3 regions of the Streptosporangium sp. NPDC001681 genome follow, and region 2 is predicted to be linked to each of the others. Evidence: riboswitches for the same ligand, from Rfam matches in the RefSeq annotation. Region 2 holds a riboswitch; each other region holds the start of a gene.
What was found. A riboswitch is a leader RNA that binds a small molecule or an ion and turns the genes downstream of it on or off. The one in region 2 is predicted to bind S-adenosylmethionine.
Positions count from the first base shown of each region.

Region 1 (3,268 bases), on a different contig from region 2:
TGCCAAGAACGAGGGAAGTGTCCGCTATGTCGATGCCAGGAACAACAGGGTCGTCGTCCTGTCGTCGGAGCCGTTGGTCGCGGAGGACCTCATCGAGGCCGCCGGCCTCGACACGGAGGCGGTGAAGGTGGTGCCGTCCACCGAGCGGCCCCGGCTCCTCAGTGACGTGCAGGGTGGTGACGCCTACTACGTCGGTGTCGCGAGTCGTTGCTCCGTCGGTTTCTCGGTGATGCGCGGGACCCAGGCGGGTTTCGTCAGTGCCGGTCACTGCGGTAAGACCGGCGATGCCACCACCGGTTTCAACCGGGTGCCCCAGGGGGTCTTCCGGGCGTCGTCCTTTCCCGAGAACGACTATGCCTGGGTCGCGGTGAACGCCGGCTGGAGCCCCAAGCCGGTGGTGAGCAACGGCGTCGGCGGTACCGTGCCCGTCGCGGGCTCCAGGCCGGCCCTGGAGGGTGCCTCGATCTGCCGGTCCGGCTCCACCACCGATTGGCACTGCGGTCTCATCCGGCAGCTCAGTGCCAGCGTCACCTACCCCCAGGGCACCATCCACGGCCTGGGCCGTACCAGTGTCTGCGCCGAGCCGGGTGACTCGGGTGGTTCGTTCATCTCGGTGGACCAGGCCCAGGGAGTCACCTCCGGCGGCTCCGGGGACTGCACCACGGGTGGCGTCACCTACTTCCAGCCGCTCAACGAGATCCTCACCGCCTACGACCTGACCCTGCTGACCGACAGCACCGCCAGCTCGTCGGGTGACATCTCCCCGGGCACCGCTCCATCGGGCAAGCAGGACTGCAGCGGCTACCCGAAGACCTACACCGGCACGCTGAACAACGGTCAGTCCGTCTCCCAGCCGAGCCGGTACTACCGGGCCGCCGTCGCCGGTACGCACTCCGCCTGCCTGGACGGCGGTGACGGCGTCGACTTCGACCTCTACCTCCAAAGGTGGCAACGGTCGAGCTGGACCACCGTCGCCACCTCCGAGGGCGCGGGCCCCGACGAGCAGATCAGCTACACCGGCCCGCCCGGCTTCTACCGCTACCAGGTGGTCTCCGTGAGCGGCTCCAGCCCCTACACACTGAAGACCAAAGCCCCCTGACCCGCCTTCCGCGGGAGGTTCCACGGGACGTCCACCGTGGTGCGGTGCCTGCGGGCAGTGGCGGAGCGCCCCTGGGGCCGGGGAGCTCTGTCCGTCAGGTAACACGTCATGTCTCGTAGAGTGAGACAGGTGGCCGGGGCGGCGGTACGGCGATGTAGAGTGCTTAGGACCTGCGTGTCAGGTTTCCAACTGAATATTTGCTCATCCAGAGGGGTGGAGGGATCGGCCCTGCGAAGCCCCGGCAACCATCCCGGTTCAAGACTCGTGATCGACACGAGGTCAGCCGGGACAGGTGCCAATTCCGGTCTGTGACCAGGGTGGTCCGCAGACGAAGATGAGGGAAAGGCCTCGCTTCATGGCGCTCGCAACCACTGAGAACACCACCGCCTCGCTTGGTCGTGTCGAAGACACGCAAAACCAGCAGTTCGGCCCCGCCGTGGCCCTGTCCTGTCGCGAGTGCGGTGCCCGCTACGACCTCGGCCCGAGCTTCGCCTGTGCCGAGTGTTTCGGGCCCCTTGAGATCGCCTACGACTTCGGGCGGGTGACCCGGGAGCAGATCGCCGAGGGGCCGGCCAACATCTGGCGTTACCGCTCGCTGCTGCCCGTCCCCGCCGACGTGGCCACCAAGCCCAACATGGAGCCCGGCTGGACCAGGCTCGTCAACGCCGGCAACCTCGCCCGTGAACTGGGCATGCGCTCGCTGCACGTGAAGGACGACTCCGGCAACCCCACGCACTCCTTCAAGGACCGCGTGGTGGCCATCGCCGTCGAGGCGGCCCGTAACTTCGGCTTCCACACCCTCTCCTGCTCCTCCACCGGCAACCTGGCCGGTGCCGCTGCCGCCGCCGCCGCGCGGGCCGGGCTGGACGCCTGCGTGTTCATCCCCGCCGACCTGGAGCAGGCCAAGGTCGTCATGGCCTCCGTGTACGGGGGCAGGCTCATCGGCATCGAGGGCACCTACGACGATGTGAACCGTTTCTGCTCGGAGCTCATCGGCGACGAGCTGGGCGAGAAGTGGGGCTTCGTCAACGTCAACCTGCGGCCGTACTACGCCGAGGGCTCCAAGACGCTGGCGTACGAGATCGCCGAGCAGCTCGGCTGGCGCGTTCCCGACCAGATCGTCGTGCCGGTCGCGTCGGGCTCCCAGCTCACGAAGATCGACAAGGGTTTCAAGGAGCTGATCGAGCTCGGTCTCGTCGAGGACAGGCCGTACAAGATCTTTGCGGCCCAGGCCGAGGGGTGCTCCCCGGTCTCCGCCGCCTACAAGGCGGGCCACGACGTGATCCGCCCGGTGAAGCCGGACACGATCGCCAAGTCGCTGGCGATCGGCAACCCCGCCGACGGCCCGTACGTGCTGGACATCGCCCGCCGTACCGGCGGCGCGGTCGAGGACGTCACCGACCCCGAGATCGTCGACGCGATCCGGTTGCTGGCCAGGACCGAGGGCATCTTCGCCGAGACCGCCGGAGGTGTCACCGTCGGCGTGCTTCGCAAGCTGGTCGCGACAGGGAGGCTCGACCCGGAGGCGGAGACCGTGGTCCTCAACACCGGCGACGGTCTCAAGACCCTCGACGCGGTGGCCGCCGAGGCGCGCCCCACCGCCGTGATCCGCCCCTCTCTTGACGCATTCCGTGCGGCAATCGCCTAGAAATCGTGAAAGGTACTGAATTATGAGCGTTTCCGTGCGGATTCCGACGATTCTCCGGACTTACACCGATGGTGCTGCCGAGGTGACCGGAGAGGGTGAGACCCTGCGCGACGTCCTCCAGAAGCTTGACGCGGACTTCCCGGGGATCGGCGCCCGAATTCTTGATGAAACGGGCAAGATTCGCCGTTTTGTCAACGTCTATGTCGGAGATGAGGATGTCCGCTTCGCCGACAACCTCGACACGGCCACGCCCTCCGGCGTCCAGATCTCCATCATCCCGGCGGTCGCCGGAGGCTGAGTCCCGCCCCGCCCGCACTGCGCCGGTCGCACCCGCCTCACCTTCCGGGGCGCTCGCGACGCCTCTCCAGGACACCCGCCCGGCTCCGGCCGCGTGCGGGTGTCCTGCTTTGTGGCGTAAACCGGTATTCGCGGTGGGGAAAGATAATGTAATCTTTAACTAACTAATAGTGATAGTCAAACTGTGTTCTCGTACTAAATGCTCTTGTAAAGAGCTAGTTTGG
Region 1 covers NZ_JBEOZN010000229.1:2,874-6,141, forward strand. The annotation lists gene ABT130_RS46245 (S1 family peptidase) at 1-1,099, shown strand, start outside; SAM riboswitch class I at 1,298-1,440, shown strand; gene thrC (threonine synthase) at 1,455-2,747, shown strand; gene ABT130_RS46255 (MoaD/ThiS family protein) at 2,770-3,045, shown strand.
Region 1: it holds a riboswitch for S-adenosylmethionine, as region 2 does, so the genes downstream of both, thrC (threonine synthase) here and ABT130_RS43315 (FAD/NAD(P)-binding protein) in region 2, are expected to answer to the same signal.

Region 2 (3,268 bases):
CCCATCGCAACTTCACGTTCTTCTCCTTGTGCTGTGGTGCGTCGTGCTCGTTCGGGACCGGGTCCATGCGATCTGTCGCGGGGTTCACGCGACGTGCCGTCTTATCTGGGTGCCGACGGCCTCGGACAGGACGATCCGGGCCAGGGCGTCGGCGTGGCGGAAGAGCGGGGCGTTGCGGCGGGGCCTGGCGAAACCGCCGGTGACCTGGCCGCCGGCGACCCAGGGGCCGAAGGCGAACCTGCGCGAGTGCGGGGTGCCGGACCTGTCGACCAGGCGGCGGTCCGCGGCCCGCACGTTCACCAGCCCCGACTTCTCGTCGAGCTCGCCCCGGTCGCGGAGCGCGCCGATGAGCGGGTCGGTGGCCCGGCTCACGCTGGGCGCGGGCAGCCTGGCCTCGACGAGGGTCGTGGCCGTCACGCCGCCGGGCACGGTGGGACTCTGTGCCCGCCAGCGCCCTTCGTGGTGGTCGACCTTGAGGTCGGCGCCGAGGAAGGTGACCACCCCTGCCTTGGCCAGGGCGCGCAGCTCCGCAAGCCGGGGTCCCGGCGGGCCGCTGGCGAGGTAGCTGAAGAACCCGTGGAACCACGGATCGGAGACGCCCAGCTCGGCCAGGACCCCGTAGACGGAGAGCAGCCCGAGGATCAGGGCGTGGTCGGCGCTGTGCGCCGGGTCGGCGCGCCGTTCCAGGTCGACCGCGAGGTAGCCGTGCATCCACTTCTGCAGCCCCGCCCGGTCACCGAACCTGATGCCCGCCAACGGCCGGTCGAGCCGGTCGAAGTCGAGCCGGTCCAGGTGCCGGGGCACGGCCGTACGGATCAGCTTGCGCATACCCGGGCTGCGCCACTCCTGATCGGCGAACGCCTCCGCGAACGCCGCCCAGTCCAGCCTGGCGCGCTTGGGGTGGGCGGTGATGAGCTCGTGGTAGTACGCGAAGGCGAGCTCCTTGGCGACCAGCGGCCACACGTCCCGGCGGAAGTTCCACGGGCCCTCGCCCAGCGCCTCGCGGGTGAGGAAGCGCGGCACCGGCGGGTGTGCGCCCTCGAAGGGGTAGCCGGTCTTGGAGTGGTACGGCACGCCGCGCCGCGATCCCACGTGCAGGAGGGGCTCCCGCCCGCCGGGCAGGTAGACCAGTTCCCCGTCGTACTCGCGGACGAACCGGCCGCCCCGGCCCGAGGTGAGCAGCACCATCAGGTCGACGAAGGCCAGCCCCATCCCCCGCACGATCACCGGCTCTCCGGCGGGGATGCCGTCCAGGTCGAGGTCGGCCGCGTATCCGGTGGGCAGGTAACGCAGCCCGCCGCGCGCGGCCAGGTCGGCCAGCGCCCGCTCCTCCCCGTTCGGGGTCACGTCGCCGTGTCCCTGGGCCAGGATCACCGCGTCGACCTCGATCGTCCGGCCGTCCTCCAGCCGTACCGCCTGGCCGCCGGGGATGTCGGCGAGATCGACGGCGCGGACCGGGTGCACGTGCACCCGGACCCCGCGCGGGGCGGTCGCCACCGCGTGCCTGAAGACATGGGAGAGGTAGCCGTTCTGGGCCGGGCGGGAGGCGAAGGCGCCGGGGTCCCCGCCCAGCCACTCGGCCAGCGTGGGGCCTGGACGGATCGGCCCCTCGCAGCGCACCGACTCGTCGGTGAAGAGCGTCACGTCGGCGGCGGCGGAGTTCATCCAGAGCAGCTCGGGCTGGTCACGGCGCCAGACGCGGCCGCCCCCCGGCGGGTGGGGGTCGATCACGTGGACGTCGAGCGAGGGCCAGCCGAGCAGGTCGGCGGCGTTGGCGCAGATGCGCTCCACCAGGCAGGTGCCCGTCGGGCCGGCGCCGACGACGGCGATCGAGGCGCTCATACGGCGGCTCTACGGTGCGGCCGGTAGTGGCCGTGGGTGTCGGGGTCGATGGGGCTCGCGCAGTTCAGTGTGCTGGTCTTCGACATGTGGCACTCCCGGACATGTCTCGGTGACCCCGGTGAGGGGGTCCGCGCTTGCGGCACGCCGACCGTGCCGCCAGGTCTCCCCCGGGGGCACCCCGCCGCGGTGCGAGGGTTGCCGGTCAGCCAGCCGGGGCTTCGCACTGACACTCTTAACCTATTTAGAAGGTAGGAAATACATAGATCTCTGTCAAGGCTTAATGTTGGGGAATGTCCTATGAGATGGTGAAGGTGGTCTACCGCAAATACGACGGATCACTGCACTGGAACCACAGCGGCCTTCTGCTCGGCGAGGACGAACACGGGGTATGGACCGGCTGCGCGGCCAACTCCGTCGGCCGCAAGGGCCACGGGCCCGAGGTGGCCTCCCCGCACGCCTTCGTGATGCTCTTCCCCCGCGACGCCTGGTGGACCGCCGCCTTCAACTCCGCCCCGCACAAGCACGAGATCTACTGCGACATCTCCACCGTGCCACGGTGGAGCGACGGCGAGGTCACCATGGTCGACCTCGACCTCGACGTGATCCGGACGCGCCGGAACCTGGCGAAGGGCCGCACCAGCCGGGTCTTCCTGGACGACGAGGACGAGTTCGAGGAGCACCGGGTCAGGTACGCCTACCCGCCCGAGGTCGTCCGGAGCGCCCGCGCCTCGGCCGCCTGGCTGATGGAGGCCGTCACCGCCCGCACGGCCCCCTTCGACGCCGCCCCGCGCTGGCTCACCCTGGTCAGCTGAGATGCGCCGGAGTGACTACAGCGGCGGGAAGCCGGGGACGCGGCGCTCGACGAAGCTGGCGACGCCCTCGGCGAAGTCCGGCCGGGTGAAGGAGTCGACCATCAGGCGCGCCGCGGCCGACTCCGACGCCTCCAGGGTTCGCTGCCAGTCGCCCCAGATCTGACGCTTGATCACGGCCATCGAGGCCGGAGAGCTGTACGTCGCCAGCTCGTGGGCGTAGGCCAAGGTCTCCTCGATCAGCCGCTCTCCCGGCACCGCCCGGTTGGCCAGGCCCAGCTCGCAGGCCTCGGCACCGGTGAAGGTGCGCCCGGAGAGCAGCAGGTCCATGGCCCTGGCCTGCCCGGCCAGGCGGGGCAGGATCCACGACAGGCCGTACTCGGCGACCAGGCCGCGCCGGGCGAAGGCGGTGGTCCACTTGGCCTCGGCGGCGGTGAAGACCAGGTCGCAGACCAGGGCGTGGACCATGCCGAGCCCGGCGCAGGCGCCGTTGACCGCGGCGATGATCGGCTTGCGGATCGTGGTCGGGAAGGTGTTGGGACGCCGGTCGGGCTCCCCCGCGTACGAGCCGTCCTGGATGGCGGTGAGCGTCTGGAAGTCCGCCCCGGCGCAGAAGC
Region 2 covers NZ_JBEOZN010000177.1:8,542-11,809, reverse strand. The annotation lists gene ABT130_RS43320 (ABC transporter substrate-binding protein) at 1-16, opposite strand, end outside; gene ABT130_RS43315 (FAD/NAD(P)-binding protein) at 85-1,842, opposite strand; SAM riboswitch class IV at 1,968-2,080, opposite strand; gene ABT130_RS43310 (DUF402 domain-containing protein) at 2,133-2,654, shown strand; gene ABT130_RS43305 (enoyl-CoA hydratase-related protein) at 2,670-3,268, opposite strand, start outside.

Region 3 (3,268 bases), on a different contig from region 2:
TCTCGGCGACCTTGGGGCGGAGCGCCTCGACCATGCGCGGGGTGAACGCCTTGGAGACCAGGCGCCGGAGCCGGGTCTGCACCGGCGGCTCGACGTCGAGCATCCCGGCCCTGACCACCCGCCAGAACGGGTCCTGGAACTCGGGGTCGTCGGGCCTGCCGAACTCGGCGTGGGTCGCCACGTGCAGGTAGGAGCGGCCGAGCCGACGGTCGCGCAGCAGCGCGTTGACGTCGGCGTGCCGGGCGACCAGCCACTGGCCGGTCGGTTCAAAGAAGCTGACCGGCCGCTGCCGCCTCAGCTCGTCGTAGACGTCGTACGGATGGGCGACGAATTCCGGATTCCAGGGATCAAAGCGCACACGGACATCGTAATGTCGCCCCATGCGTCAATTGTCTGTTCCGCCCCCTGGAGCTGGGCAGACGGATGCCCGGTGGCCCCAGCGCCATCGCCTCCTGAGGCTGAACCGTCCGCCGACGTTCGACAGCCCGCCACAGGCCGCTACACCTCGGTCGGGCTGTCCGATTTCTCCGGCTGGGCCGTCTTGGTGCGCAGCCGGATGTTCAGCAGCTCCACGATGAGCGAGAAGGCCATCGCGAAGTAGATGTAGCCCTTGGAGATGTGCTGCCCGAGGCCCTCGGCGATCAGCACGACGCCGATCAGCACCAGGAACGACAGGGCGAGCATCTTGATGCTCGGGTGCTTGTCCACGAAGCGGCTGATCGGGCCCGAGGCGAAGAGCATCACCAGGACCGAGACGATCACGGCCGCGACCATGACACCGAGCTGGTCGACCATGCCGACCGCGGTGATGACCGAGTCGAGGGAGAAGATGATGTCCAGCAGCATGATCTGGGCGATCACCGAGCCGAAGGAGGCCGCGACCTTGGCGCTGCCGTGCCCGGTCTTGCCCTCGATGCTGTCGTGCATCTCGATGACGCTCTTGCCCAGCAGGAAGAGACCACCGGCGAGCAGGATGAGATCCCGTCCCGAGATCGGCTGGCCGAGGACCTCGAAGAGCGGCGATGTGAGTTTCACCACCCACGCCAGCGCCAGCAGCAGCGCCAACCGGCTGACGAGGGCCGCGAGGAGGCCCAGTCTGCGCGCCTTGTCGCGCTGCTCGGGCGGGAGCTTTCCGGCCAGGATCGAGATGAAGATGATGTTGTCGATGCCGAGCACGATCTCCAGGGCGACGAGGGTGACGAACCCTATCCAGATCTCCGGGTTGGTCACCCAATCCAACATCCGTGCCTCCAACCGGTTCCACTTGATCACCACCGGCACGACGAGACCCGTCGTTCGGCATTATTCAGCCACTACCAGGACAAACATCACCAGCCGCCCGGCTCCACCAGGCTCACTGCCCAGACGAACGGGACTCCTCATGAGTTCCCGAACATGAGAGACAGCACTTGCGAATTCCCGCCAGACGTCGGTTATAGTTCCCCCGTAGGTCATGAGTGCCAGTGACAAGCCCCGGCTCGCTGGCCGGCAACCCTCGCGTCCGCGGCGGGGTGCCCCGGGTGAGGACCTGGTCCGGCACGAGGTGTGCCGGACAAGCGCGGGCTCCAGGCACCTATGCCATGGGTTGGGGTCCGATGACCTCGAAGGAGCCCTGGCGTGTCCGCACTGACGATCTTCACCGCCACCGCCGCCGACGCAGCCGACGCGGCCACCCCCGCGACCGCCCTCGGGACCACCCCGGTGACCGTCCCCGCGACCCGTACGTCCGGCGACCGGCCGATCCCCGCCGTGCTCGGCTCCGACCTGGAGGTTCCGGTCAGGGGCGGCAGGCTCGTCCGATACGCCAACCTCGACTACGCCGCGAGCGCCCCCTGTCTGGAGCCGGTGAGCGCCGCCGTCGCCGCCGCGCTCCCGGCGTACTCCAGCGTCCACCGAGGCGCCGGGTACGCGTCCCAGCTGACCACGGCCCGCTACGAGCAGGCCAGGCAGACGGTACGCGCCTTCGTCGGTGCCCGTCCCGACGACTCGGTGATCTTCACCAGGAACACCACGGACGCGACCAACCTGCTGGCCCGCAGTCTGCCTGAGGGCACCACCGCCGTGGTCTTCGACACCGAGCACCACGCCTCGCTGCTGCCCTGGGAGCGCGCCCTGCGGCTGCCGGCCCCCGCCTTCCCCGGCGAGGCGGTCCGCGCCGCCGACGAGGCCCTGGCCTCGGTCGAAGGCCCCAAGCTGCTGGTCGTGACCGCCGCCTCCAACGTCACCGGGGAGCTCTGGCCGATCGCCGCGCTGGCCCACATCGCCCACCGCCACGGCGCCCGCGTCCTCGTCGACGCCGCGCAGCTCGTCCCGCACCGCCGCCTCAACCTGACCGCGCTCGACCTGGACTACGTGGTCTTCTCCGGCCACAAGCTCTACGCCCCGTTCGGCACCGGCGCGCTGATCGGCCGTTCCGACTGGCTGGCCGACGCCGAGCCGTACCTGCGGGGCGGCGGGGCGGTGAAGGCGGTGAACGACGACGAGACCGAGTGGCACGACGACCCCGAGACCCGTCACGAGGCCGGAACCCCGAACGTTCTGGGCGCCATCGCGCTGGCCGCGGCCTGCGACGCCCTGACCGCCACCGGCTGGACCCCGCTGGTCCGCGAGGAGGAGCGCCTCCTCGACCGGCTGCGCGCGGGCCTCGCCTCCGTCCCCGGCGTGCAGGAGCTGTCCCTGTGGGGGCCCGACCATCCGCGCGTCGGCATCGTCTCCTTCGTGGTGGACGGCCGCACCGCCCGCGAGGTCGCCGAGGCCCTGGCCGGCGACTACGGCATCGGCGTCCGGGACGGCAAGTTCTGCGCCCACCCCTTCGTACGGCACCTGCTGGACGCCAAGGACGGCGGCTGCGACGACCCCACCGCCTCCGCGGTGCGCGCCTCCATCGGCATCGGCACCACCTCCGAGCACGTCGACCGGCTGATCACCGCACTGCGGGATCTTGCCTCGCGCGGCTGACGTGACAGCATAGGCATATGAACGAGCCTCGCCGTGAGCTGAGCGTGGGGATGGGGGCGGGTGCCGCCGCCGTGCGGGAAGCGCGCGGCAAGGAGCTCGCGACCGAGGACATGATCCTCAACATCGGGCCGCAGCATCCGTCCACGCACGGGGTGCTGCGGCTGCGGCTCACCCTGGACGGGGAGCGGATCAGCTCGGCCGAGCCGATCGTGGGCTACATGCACCGAGGCGCGGAGAAGCTGTTCGAGGTGCGTGACTACCGGCAGATCATCGTGCTGGCCAACCGGCACGACTGGCTGTCGGCGTTCGC
Region 3 covers NZ_JBEOZN010000042.1:56,115-59,382, reverse strand. The annotation lists gene ABT130_RS20630 (cytochrome P450) at 1-358, opposite strand, end outside; gene ABT130_RS20625 (TerC family protein) at 499-1,242, opposite strand; SAM riboswitch class IV at 1,450-1,565, shown strand; gene ABT130_RS20620 (aminotransferase class V-fold PLP-dependent enzyme) at 1,618-2,958, shown strand; gene ABT130_RS20615 (NADH-quinone oxidoreductase subunit D) at 2,976-3,268, shown strand, end outside.
Region 3: it holds a riboswitch for S-adenosylmethionine, as region 2 does, so the genes downstream of both, ABT130_RS20620 (aminotransferase class V-fold PLP-dependent enzyme) here and ABT130_RS43315 (FAD/NAD(P)-binding protein) in region 2, are expected to answer to the same signal.